Regions from separate parts of the Ancylobacter novellus DSM 506 genome, predicted to be linked through region 3. Evidence: riboswitches for the same ligand, from Rfam matches in the RefSeq annotation. Region 3 holds a riboswitch; each other region holds the start of a gene.
The links. Region 3 has a riboswitch for thiamine pyrophosphate ahead of SNOV_RS12995 (FAD-dependent oxidoreductase). Riboswitches for the same ligand answer to the same signal wherever they lie in the genome.

Region 1 (3,938 bases), 380 kb from region 3:
TCGAGCACGGTGATGAGGCGCGGCGAATCGGCCTCGATGCCGGTCTCCTCGCCGAGCTCGCGCAGCGCCGCCTCGAGATGGGTCTCGCCCATCTCCATGCGCCCGCCGGGAAAGCCCCACAGCCCCTGGTCCGGCGGATTGGCCCGCCGCACCAGCAGCACCTCGCCGCCGCGCTCGACCACGGCGAGGACAGCGGGGATAGGGCGTACGGGGGACATGGCGCGTTCCGGATTGCTGGAGGCGGCGAGGGTAGGGGGAATCTGCCGAAGAGTCTTTGCCTCGTACCCTCATCCCGGATCGCCCTGCGGGCGTCCGGGATGAGGGTTGATGAGACCGCTACTCCGCCGCCGGGGCGTCGCGATAGATTTGCCCGCCGCCGGCGCGGAAGGCCTCGCTCATCTCGGCCATGCCCCGCTCCGCCTCCGCGGCCTTGGCCGTATCGCGGATCTCCTGGCTGATCTTCATCGAGCAGAATTTCGGCCCGCACATGGAGCAGAAATGCGCCAGCTTGTGCGCCTCCTTCGGCAGCGTCTCGTCGTGGAAGGCGGTCGCCGTGTCGGGATCGAGCGCCAGGTTGAACTGGTCCTGCCAGCGGAACTCGAAGCGCGCGCGGGAGAGCGCGTCGTCCCAGGCCCGCGCCAGCGGATGACCTTTGGCGAGGTCGGCGGCGTGGGCAGCGATCTTATAGGTGATCACCCCGGTCTTCACGTCGTCGCGGTTGGGCAGGCCGAGATGCTCCTTGGGCGTGACGTAGCAGAGCATCGCCGTGCCGAACCAGCCGATCATCGCCGCGCCGATGGCTGAGGTGATGTGGTCGTAGCCCGGCGCGATGTCGGTGGTCAGCGGGCCGAGCGTGTAGAACGGCGCCTCGCCGCAGGCCGCGAGCTGCTTGTCCATATTGGCCTTGATCTTGTGCATCGGCACATGGCCGGGGCCCTCGATCATCACCTGGCAGTCGTTCTCCCAGGCGATCTTCGTCAGTTCGCCCAGCGTCTCCAGCTCGGCGAACTGCGCCGCGTCGTTGGCATCGGCGATGGAGCCGGGGCGCAGCCCGTCGCCGAGCGAGAAGGTGACGTCATAGGCCCGCATGATCTCGCAGATCTCGGCGAAATGCTCGTAGAGGAAGCTCTCGCGGTGATGGGCGAGGCACCACTTGGCCATGATCGAGCCGCCGCGCGAGACGATGCCGGTGACGCGGTTGGCCGTCAGCGGCACGAAGGGCAGGCGCACGCCGGCATGGATGGTGAAATAATCGACGCCCTGCTCGGCCTGCTCGACGAGGGTATCGCGGAAGATCTCCCACGAGAGCTCCTCGGCGACGCCGCCGACCTTCTCCAGCGCCTGGTAGATCGGCACGGTGCCGATCGGCACCGGCGCGTTGCGCACGATCCATTCGCGGATGTTGTGGATATTGCGCCCGGTCGAGAGGTCCATCACCGTATCGGCGCCCCAGCGGATCGCCCACACCATCTTGTCCACCTCGTCGGCGACCGAGGAGGTGACGGCCGAATTGCCGATATTGGCGTTGATCTTGACCAGGAAATTGCGGCCGATGGCCATCGGCTCCAATTCGCCATGGTTGATGTTGGCGGGGATGACGGCGCGCCCGCGCGCCACCTCGTCGCGCACGAATTCCGCCGTCACCACGTCGGGGATCGACGCGCCGAAATCCTCGCCATCGCGGACGATCTCACCCATGCGCTCGCGCAGGCCGTTCTCGCGGATGGCGACATATTCCATCTCCGGCGTGACGATGCCGGCCCGCGCATAGGCCATCTGCGTGACCGCGCCGCTCTTCGCCCGCAGCGGGCGGCGGCGGAGCGGGAAGGGCGCGACGAGCTTGTCGTCGCCGACATTGCCGTTGTCCTCCGGCTTCACGTCACGGCCGTCATATTCCTCGACGTCGCCGCGGGCGCGCACCCAGGCGTCACGCGGGCGGACGAGACCGGCCTCGATGTCGATGACGGCATCCTCGTCCGTATAGGGGCCGGAGGCGTCATAGACCGCGAGGTCGGGTTCCCCCGCGCCGGGCGCGAGCAGGATTTCCCGGAAGGGCACGCGGAAGCCCCGCGCCGGGCATTCGGCATAGAGGCGGCGCGAGCCGGGAATCGGCCCGGTGGCGACGTTCTTCGGATTCTTGGTCAGCATGGTGGATCTCCTGAACCATTGGTTGCGGAGATCCGGGCTCAATGACGTTGGGGGATAATGGCGATGCCACCCTGCGCGAGGCGCAATTGCGGCACGGACGACGCCATCAGGTTCCGATCCCTTCGCCGGCATGACCCGGATCAGGTTCGAAGGGTCATCGCGTTGCCTTCCGGCCGGCGATCTCTCAGCCCCCTAGCGGGGCTCCCCTTGGAACGGGTCGATTGTCGGCCCAAGCCGGCGGCGAAGTCAATTCGCGCCCGCGCCCGTCACCCCGACGCTGCCGCATTTCCTGTAGATTGCTGATTCGCGAGGAACGACGCTCAACGATCCGGGGGAATGCATGCGCAGCCTGAAGACCCTGTTCCGGCGGGCCGCTTTTGCGGCGGCGCTCGCCGCGCCTTTCGCCGTGCCGGCCGCGGCGCTCGCCCAGCAGAGCTGCGGCAATAACGGTGCCGGCTTCGACCAGTTCATAGCGGGCTTCAAGCAGCAGGCGGTGGCGCAGGGCGTCTCGCCGCGTACCGTGGCGACGGCGCTGAACGGCATCGCCTATGCCCCCGACATCGTCGCCACCGATCGCGGGCAGAAGGTGTTCGGCCAGAGCTTCTTCCAGTTCTCCGACCGCATGGTCGCGAATTATCGCATCCAGCAGGGCCGCCAGCAGATCCAGCGCAATCCGGCGCTATTCCAGCGCATCGAGCAGCAATTCGGCGTGCCCGGCGCGGTGCTGGTCTCTTTCTGGGGGCTGGAGACCGATTTCGGCGCCAATATGGGCGACAAGTCGACCATCCGCTCGGTGGCGACGCTGGCCTGGGACTGCCGGCGCGCCGACGTCTTCCGCACCCAGCTTCTGGCGGCGCTGAAGATTATCGACCGCGGCGACCTCACCCCGCAGACCATGCGCGGGCCATGGGCGGGCGAGCTCGGCCAGTTCCAGTTCCTGCCTGACCATTATTTCAACTACGGCGTCGACTTCGACGGCGACGGGCGGGTCGATCTGATCCGCTCGGCGCCGGACGCGCTGGCCTCTGCCGCCAATTACATCCGCGCGCTCGGCTGGAAGGCCGGCCAGCCCTGGCTGGAGGAAGTGCGGGTGCCGCAAAACCTGCCCTGGGACCAGGCGGACCTCGCCATCAAGCTGCCGCGCGCGCAGTGGGCGCGCATGGGCGTGATGCGCGCCGGCGGCGGGCAATTGCCGGCCGACCAGCTTCCCGCCTCGCTGCTGCTGCCGATGGGCCGCAACGGCCCGGCCTTCCTCGCTTATCCGAATTTCGATGTTTTCACCGAGTGGAACAACTCGCTGGTCTACGCCACCTCGGCCGCCTATCTCGCCACCCGCGTGACCGGCGCCGGGCCGTTCAACCGCGGGCAGGGCAAGGCCATTCCGGTGCTGTCCATGGCGCAGGTGGTGGAGCTGCAGCGCCTGCTCAATGCGCGCGGCCATCATGTCGGGCGGGTCGACGGTATCGTCGGCGCGGCGACGCGGCAGGCGATCCGCACCGAGCAGATGCGCCTGGGCATGCCGGCCGATTCCTATCCGACGGTGGAACTGGTCACGGCGCTCCGCGCGGGGCGGTGAACGCAAGCTTGTAGAGACGTCATCCCGGGCGGCCGACAGGCCGATCCGGGATCGCTTGAAGGAAGAGAGAGGGACGCGATCCCGGCTCGCCTCTGGCGCACCCTCATCCTGAGGTGCGAGCGCAGCGAGCCTCGAAGGATGGTCGTTGAGGCGCGCTCGGATGAGCATCCTTCGAGGCCCGGCTGATGCCGGGCACCTCAGGATGAGGGTTGTC
Region 2 (3,938 bases), 520 kb from region 3:
TGTTCTCGCGCTCGTTCTTCGCGCTGTTCCCGCTGCTGGCGATGCTGGCCTGGCGCAACGAGATCAGCGCCGCGGTGCGTACCGCCCATCCGTTCGGGCATATCCTGCGCGGTACCATCGGCGTCACTTCGATGAGTCTCGGCTTCTCCGCCCTGGCGCTGATCCCGCTGGCGGACGCGACGGCCATCAGCTTCACCGCGCCGCTGCTGACCGTGGTTCTGGCGGCGCTGGTGCTGCGCGAGCATGTGCAGACCTATCGCTGGGCGGCGGTGTCGGTCGGCCTGTGCGGCGTGGTGCTGATGCTCTGGCCGCACATGTCCGGCGAGTTCGACACCACCGACCATGTGCTCGGCGCGGTCCTGGCGCTGTTTGCCGCCGGCTTCACGGCGGGCGCGATGATCCAGGTGCGGCGCCTGACCGAGACCGAGACGACGCCGGCCATCGTGTTCTATTTCCAGGCGCTGGGCGCGGTGGCGGGCCTCGCCACGGCGGGCTGGGGCTGGGTGATTCCGGGGTTCTGGGACGCGGTGCTGCTGCTGACCATCGGCCTGCTCGGCGGTGTCGGGCAGATATTGCTTACCGAGAGCTACCGCTATGCGCCGGCCTCGGTGGTCGCGCCCTTCGCCTATTCGGCGATGCTGTGGTCGCTGCTGCTCGGCTTCGTGCTGTTCGCCGAGGTGCCGCCGGTGCTGGTAGTCGTCGGCGCCGGCGTGGTCATCGGCGCCGGCATGTATGTGATCTGGCGCGAGCGCCGCCCCGGCGCGCGGCGCGAGGACATACCGGCCCCGCCGCCGGGAGCGCCGGAAGCTTGAGAGCCTGCCTCGTAGTCGCGCTGCGGGGCGGCGGGTGCCGCCCTTGGACCGTCATCCCCGGGCTTGGCCCGGGGATCCACGACTTGCCGGGCGCCGAGACGAACCGAAGTCGTGGATGGCCGGGCCAAGCCCGGCCATGACGAGCCTCCAAGCACCCCGGTCGCGTTTACGAGTCAGACTCTGAAACTTCAGAAGGCCTTGAAGGTGATGATGGTGCGCGTGTCCTGGATGCCCGGGAAGAGCTGCACCTTCTCGTTGACGAAATGGCCGATGTCGGCGTCATCCGGCACGTAGAACTTCACCAGCAGGTCGAATTCGCCGGCGGTGGAGTAGATCTCCGAGGCGATCTCGGCGTCGGCGATGGCGTTCGCCACCTCGTAGGAGCGGCCGAGGTGACATTTGATCTGCATGAAGAAGGGGACCATCTCGGGCGTTCCGGCTGCTTGTCGGGAGGCCGATAAGGATCAGAAGCCGCAGGCGCGCGCAACCCCTTCGACCGCGCCTCGCGCGTTGCGCTTGCAAGCGCAGGCGGCTTCGCCTATCTCGCGGAAACGATCGCGTTGGGGTGCCCTTATGGGCTGAGAGGCGGTGAGCCAACCCACGAACCTGATCCGGGTCATGCCGGCGGAGGAAACGGATCGCGCACGCCCGCGGCGGGTCTCCGCGCCGGCGACGCCTCCATCCGAAGCCGGCGAGGAGGCGTAGTCATGGGCGGTTCCACACCTATCGCGGTCACGATCGCGGGCTCGGATTCGGGCGGCGGCGCCGGCATCCAGGCGGACCTCAAGACCTTCTCGGCGCTGGGCGTCTACGGCGCCAGCGTGATCACCGCGCTCACCGCCCAGAACACTCTGGGCGTCACCGGCATCCACGACGTGCCGCCGGCCTTCATCACCGCGCAGATCGACGCCGTGTTCTCCGATCTCGCGGTGGACGCGGTGAAGATCGGCATGCTCTCGCGGCCCGAAGCCATCGAGGCCGTGGCGAAGGGGCTCGACAGCCACGGCCCGGCGACCGCCGTGCTCGATCCGGTGATGATCGCGGCCTCCGGCGACCGGCTGCTGGTGCCGGAAGCGGTGGAATCGCTGCGTTCGCTGCTGCTTCCCCGCGCGTTCCTCATCACCCCGAACCTGCCCGAGGCGGCGGCGCTGCTGGACGAGCAGTCGGCGCAGGATATCGAGGCGGTGCGCCGGCAGGCCGAGCGCCTCCTCGTCCTGGGGCCGCGCGCGGTGCTGATCAAGGGCGGGCACGGCGAGGGGCCGGACAGCATCGACGTGCTGCTCGACGAGGATGGTTTCCTGGAGCTCAGTGCGCCGCGCGTCGTCACCCGCAACACCCACGGCACCGGCTGCACGCTCTCCTCCGCCATCGCCGCCGGCCTCGCCAGGGGGATGGCGCTGCGGCCGGCGGTCGAGGCGGCGAAAGACTACCTCACCCGCGCGCTCGCCCGCTCGGAGGAGCTGGAGATCGGCCACGGCCACGGCCCGGTGCACCACTTCCACGCCTGGTGGTGACGCCACCATCTGTCACCAGTGGCGAAAATGGTGACATTTGCGACGCCACCGGTGGCATTTGGCGACCATTGGTGGCATCGGCGCGATGGTGGCAACGCCACCGGTGACAGGACCGGCGCAATCCGTGCTCGCAAGGCCGGCTGCCGGCTGCTATCGAGGCCGCGATCATCCGCGAGTCCTCAAGGCGAGATTCCTTTGCCCGTCCTCGCCCCGCGCCACGCCATCGCCGCCGTCTATGCCGGGCTGTTCTTCGGCATCGGCGTCTACATGCCGTTCTTTCCGGTCTGGCTCGCCGGGCGCGGCTTCGACCCGGCGCTGATCGCCTTCGCGCTGGCGCTGCCGATGTCGGTACGCCTGTTCACCACGCCGCTCGGCGGCATCCTCGCCGACCGCAGCGGGCGGCCGCGCGCGACGCTCGTCTTCTACGCGCTGATGACGGCGCTGTGCTTCGCCGGCATCGCTCTCGCGCCCAACGCCGTGCTGATCCTGGTCGGGCTGGGGCTCGCGGCCAGCTTCTGGCAGCCGAGCCTGCCGGTGCTCGACGCCTATGCGGTCGCGCGGCGGGCGGAGGGCGTGCTCGACTATGGACGGGTGCGGCTGTGGGGCTCGCTGTCCTTCATCGGCGGCAACCTGCTGGCCGGCCTGCTGCTCGGCGGGACGCTCGTTGCCGCCCTGCCGCACGACACGGTGATCTGGCTCATCGTCGCCGGCAGCGTTGGTGCTGCCGCAGCCGCACTGCTGCTCGACGAAGCGAAGCCGGCTCAGCGGGCGCAGAAGGAGGCGGCCGGCCGGGGTCTCGTCGGCCTGGCCCCGGTCCTGCTGGTCGGCATCGGCGCGGCGGCGCTGATCCAGGCCTCGCATGCGGTGCTCTACACCTTCGCCTCGATCCACTGGCACGGGGAAGGGCTGTCGGACACGACGATCGGCCTGCTCTGGGCGCTCGGGGTGATTGCCGAGGTGGTGCTGTTCCATTCCGGCACGCGGGTGACGCGGCGGCTCGGGGCGGAGAAGCTGCTGCTGCTCGGCGGCCTCGCCGGCGTCGTGCGCTTCGGCATCATGGCGCTCGGCCCGCCGCCGCTGCTGCTCCTCGCCTTGCAGCCGCTGCATGCGGCGACCTTCGGCTGCACCTATCTCGGCACGGTGGAACTCGTCGCCCGCCATGCGCCGGCCGGGCGTGGGGCGAGCGTGCAGGCGATGGCCGCCTGGGCGACCGCCATCGCTATGACGGCGGCGACGCTTGCGGCCGGGCCGCTGTGGGAGGCTTTCGGCGCGCTTTCCTTCCTCGCCTCGGCGCTGCTCGCCGCCGGCGGCGCCGTGCTCGCCGTGGTCGCCGGGCTGATGCGGACGGCTCAGCCCCAGAGCGCCGGCTCGGGCGGATAGACCACGCTGCCCTCGTAGCGCAGCGAGGGCTCGCGGTCCCGCGCCAGCAGAAGCGGGCCGTCGAGGTCGACGAAGCGGGCAAGGGGGGCGAGCAGCATGGCCGGCGCCATGGCCAGCGAGGTCGCCACCATGCAGCCGACCATGATGTCGAGCCCGGCGGCGCGGGCGGCGCGGGCGAGCGCCAGCGCCTCGGTCAGGCCGCCGGTCTTGTCGAGCTTGATGTTGAGCGCGT
Region 3 (3,938 bases):
GCCGGGGAAATGCGCCCGCAGCGAGCGCAGGCCGTAGGGGTTGTTGAGGCCGCGGCCGGAACCGATCGGCGCGCCCCAGGGCATCAGCACCTCGCAGCCGGCGCCGATTAGCTTCTCCGCCACCACGAGGTCTTCGGTGGTGTAAGGGAAGACCTCGAAGCCGTCGCGGGAGAGGATGCGTGCCGCCTCGACCAGGCCGAACACGTCGGGTTGCAGCGTGTCGTCCTCGCCGATCACCTCCAGCTTCACCCAGGGCGTGCCGAAGAGCTCGCGCGCCATCTCGGCGGTGGTGACGGCTTCCTTCACGGTCTTGCAGCCGGCGGTGTTGGGCAGCACCTTCACGCCGAGGTCGCGGATGAGCTGCCAGAAGCTCTGACCCGCCTTCGCAGCCCCGGATTCGCGGCGCAGCGAGACGGTGACGATCTCCGCCCCCGAGGCGCGGATCGCCTCGGACAGGATCGCCGGCGAGGGGTACTGCGCCGTGCCGAGCAGCAGGCGCGAATTCACCTTGGTGCCGTAGAACTCGACCGGATCGGCGAGCGTGCCGGGCGCCTGCGTCATCGCATCCATCTCATCAGCCTCCGTCTCAGCCACCTTGCATCGGGGCGAGGATCTCGACCCGGTCGCCATCGGTTATGGCCGTCGCCTCGCGCTTGACCGCGCGCACCATCGCCCCGTTCAGCGCCGTGGCGACCTTGGCGCCCTTGAGCCCGAGCTCGCTCAGAAGGTCCGCGAGGGTGCCGGCGCGGGTATCGGCCGGCTCACCATTGACGATGATCTTCATCCATCACCTCCGGGAAATACGCCCCGTCGAACGCCACTTCCGCCGCGCGGCGCGCCAAGGCGGGCGCGGCGAGGAAACCGTGGCGGTAGAGCCCGTTCACATAGATCGTGTTGCCGCGCTTGCGCAGCCGCGGCAGGTTGTCGGGGAAGGCCGGGCGCACATCGGCGCCGATCTCGACGATCTCCGCCTCGCCGAAGGCCGGATGCAGCGCATAGGTGGCCGAGAGCAGCTCCAGCATGGAGCGGCCCGTCACCCGGCCGCGCTCGTCATTCTCGATCGAGGTGGCGCCGATCATGAAATGCCCGTCGCCGCGCGGCACGATGTAGACGGGGATGCGCGGGTGCAGCATGCGCACCGGGCGCTTCAGCGCGATCTCGGTGGAATAGAGCACCAGCATCTCGCCCTTCACGCCGCGCAGGTCGGCGAGCTGGTCGCGGGCGGCGAGGCCGCGGCAGTCGACCGTCAGGTCGATCTCCTCGTCGCTCTCGAAGCCGTCGGCCTCGTAGCGGATGGCGACGTTATGTTCGCCGACCAGCTTCGCGGTCAGCGCGGCGAGCGCCTTGCGCGGCTCCAGATGCGCCTCGGTGGGGAAGAACAGCCCCTGCTCGAAGCGGCCCTCAAGGTCCGGCTCAAGGCTCGCAATGCCGGCGCCGTCGAGCCACTCATAGCCTTCGGTGCGGCGGGAGAAGCGCTTCAGCTCCGGCAGGTCGCGGGCCGGCGCCAGCACCAGCGAGCCCTCGCGCGGCACGTCGGGCACCGCCTCGCGCCAGTAGTCGAGGGATTCGAAGCCCAATTCGGCGATGATCGGCTCGGCGCTCTCGCGCTCGCACCAGGGCGCCAGCATGCCGCCGGCGAACCAGGAGCAGCCCTGGCCGGAGCCGGCCTTGCGCTCGACGATGGTCACCTGCGCGCCCCTCTTGGCGAAGGCATGGGCGCAGGTCAGCCCGGCGACGCCGGCGCCGACGATTTTTACACGCATGGCGTTATCGGCGCGGCGGGCGCCTTCGGTCGATTGAGTGTGCGGGGACGTCATCATTCCTCCCTCCGCCAGTCTCAACTGGATCAGGTTCGAAGGGTCGCCATGCCGCTTGCGCGCCGATGGCCTCTCAGCCTCCTGACGAGGCTCCCCCGGACTGACTTGATATAGTCACGAAGCCGGAGAATGTCACGCTGGCGTCGACAATATTCCGGGTCCGGACTTTGCCGGATGGAGCCTTGAGCTAGATGAGCCTGGCTACAACACGCCCTCATCCTGAGGTGCTCGCGCAGCGAGCCTCGAAGGATGGTCAGTGAAGCGCACCCGGACGAGCATCCTTCGAGGCTCGCCTTTGGCTCGCACCTCAGGATGAGGGCCATCGAGAAGAAGCGCCTTGAAGAACGCCGCCCCCCTCACCCCAGCCGCGACAGCGGGACGACGTTGTCCGGCGGCGGGCGGGTCGCCGAGATGACGGCGCGGCGCAGCGTCTCGCGGCTGAACGGCTTGCCGAGCCGCAGCGTGCCGGCCTTGGCCTCGGGCGGCAGCTCGGCATAGCCGGTGCCGAGGATGACCGGCAGGTCCGGCCAGCGCGCGGCGATCAGCGCGGCAAGCTGCACGCCGGTCATGCCGGGCATGGCCTGGTCGGTCAGCACCACGTCGAAGGCGACGCCGGTCTCCAGGATGCGCAGCGCCTCCTGCCCGGACGCAGCCTCGGTGACGAGGCAGTCGAGGTCCTCCAGCATCGCGCCCGTCGCCGAGAGCACCAGCGGGTCGTCGTCGACGACGAGGACGCGCAGCGCCCCGCCCTCCCCGGGCGGCACGAACAGGTCCTCCTCCGGCACGGCGGGAGACGGCCCGGCATTGCGCGCCTCTTCGGCGATGGGCAGGTAGATCGTCGCCGTCGTGCCGCGCCCCGGCCGGCTCGCCAACATCAGCCCGCCATCCGACTGGGCGGCGAGGCCGTGCACCATGGCGAGGCCGAGGCCGGTGCCCTTGCCGACGCCCTTGGTGGTGAAGAACGGCTCGGTAGCGCGCGCCAGCGTCTCCGCATCCATGCCGCTGCCGCTGTCGGTCACCGACAGGCAGAAATAGCGGCCCGCACGCAGCGGCGGGCGGTCGGCCTCGTCGGCCGGCGCGTCGACCGTCTCCTCGCGGGCGGCGATGGTGATGGTGCCGCCCTCCGGCATGGCGTCGCGGGCGTTGACGGCGAGGTTGAGCAGAGCGAGTTCGAGCTGGTTGGCGTCGACCCGCGCGCGCGGCAGGCCGAGCGGGAAATGCGTCTCGATGCGCACGCTCGGGCCGATGGAGCGGCGCAGCAGTTCCGCCATGCCGAGCACGAGGTCGGGCACGTCCACCGGCTCGGGCTTGAGGTCCTGGCGGCGGGCGAAGGCCAGCATGCGCTGGGTGAGCGCCGCGCCACGCTGCGCCGCCTGGATGGCGTTGCCGAGCAGCGCCTGCAGGCGCGGGTCGCTCGGCGCGCGCTTGGCGGCGAGTTCCAGATTGCCGAGCACCACGGCGAGCAGGTTGTTGAAGTCGTGGGCAATGCCGCCGGTGAGCTGGCCGACCGCCTCCAGCTTCTGCGCCTGGCGCAGCGCCTCCTCGGCGGTGCGGCGCTCGGTGACGTCGATCAGCCCGCACAGCGTCTTGACCAGCTTCCCCTGCGAGTCCCGCTCGGCGACGGCGGAGAGGATGCAGTTCAGGGTCCGCCCGTCGTGGGTGACGAGCTGGTACTCGACGTCGTGCAGTTCGCCCCTGCCCAGCAGCTGCGGCCAGTGCTCCTCGATGCGCACGCGCGCGGATTCGGGGGTCATGAAATCGGTGAGCAGCCGGCCGATCACCTCCTCGCGGCGATAGCCGAGCAGCTCCAGCCAGCGGTCGCTGACCTGCTCGATCCGCCCGTCGGGGCCGAGCGAATGCAGCGGCAGCGGCGTGCGGCGGTAGAGGTTGCGGTAGCGCTCCTCGCCCTCGCGCCACATCGCCGCCTCGCGCTCGGCCAGCACGGCGAAGCGGCGGTCATACATGGCGGCGAGCAGCGCGGCGATGACGATGGCGAAGGTCGCCGCCGTCACCACGATGACCAATTCGACGTTGCCGATGCCGCCCTCGCTGCCGAAGGTCGCGTGCGGCCCCTCATGCGGCGTGAAGGTGACGCCGACCATCGCCACATAGTGCATGCCG

Region 1: linked by a shared signal. The riboswitch ahead of thiC (phosphomethylpyrimidine synthase ThiC) and the one ahead of SNOV_RS12995 (FAD-dependent oxidoreductase) in region 3 are both predicted to bind thiamine pyrophosphate.
Region 2: linked by a shared signal. The riboswitch ahead of thiD (bifunctional hydroxymethylpyrimidine kinase/phosphomethylpyrimidine kinase) and the one ahead of SNOV_RS12995 (FAD-dependent oxidoreductase) in region 3 are both predicted to bind thiamine pyrophosphate.

Annotation. Positions count from the first base shown of each region.
Region 1 is NC_014217.1:3,100,371-3,104,308, reverse strand. It holds gene SNOV_RS14750 (NUDIX hydrolase) at 1-218, opposite strand, end outside; gene thiC (phosphomethylpyrimidine synthase ThiC) at 337-2,148, opposite strand; TPP riboswitch at 2,249-2,366, opposite strand; gene SNOV_RS14740 (lytic murein transglycosylase) at 2,489-3,724, shown strand.
Region 2 is NC_014217.1:2,202,011-2,205,948, reverse strand. It holds gene SNOV_RS10515 (DMT family transporter) at 1-812, shown strand, start outside; gene SNOV_RS10510 (Lrp/AsnC ligand binding domain-containing protein) at 1,001-1,237, opposite strand; TPP riboswitch at 1,364-1,462, shown strand; gene thiD (bifunctional hydroxymethylpyrimidine kinase/phosphomethylpyrimidine kinase) at 1,520-2,326, shown strand; gene SNOV_RS10500 (MFS transporter) at 2,522-3,706, shown strand; gene dgcA (N-acetyl-D-Glu racemase DgcA) at 3,676-3,938, opposite strand, start outside.
Region 3 is NC_014217.1:2,723,075-2,727,012, forward strand. It holds gene SNOV_RS12985 (thiazole synthase) at 1-570, opposite strand, end outside; gene thiS (sulfur carrier protein ThiS) at 587-784, opposite strand; gene SNOV_RS12995 (FAD-dependent oxidoreductase) at 762-1,817, opposite strand; TPP riboswitch at 1,807-1,924, opposite strand; gene SNOV_RS13000 (MHYT domain-containing protein) at 2,174-3,938, opposite strand, start outside.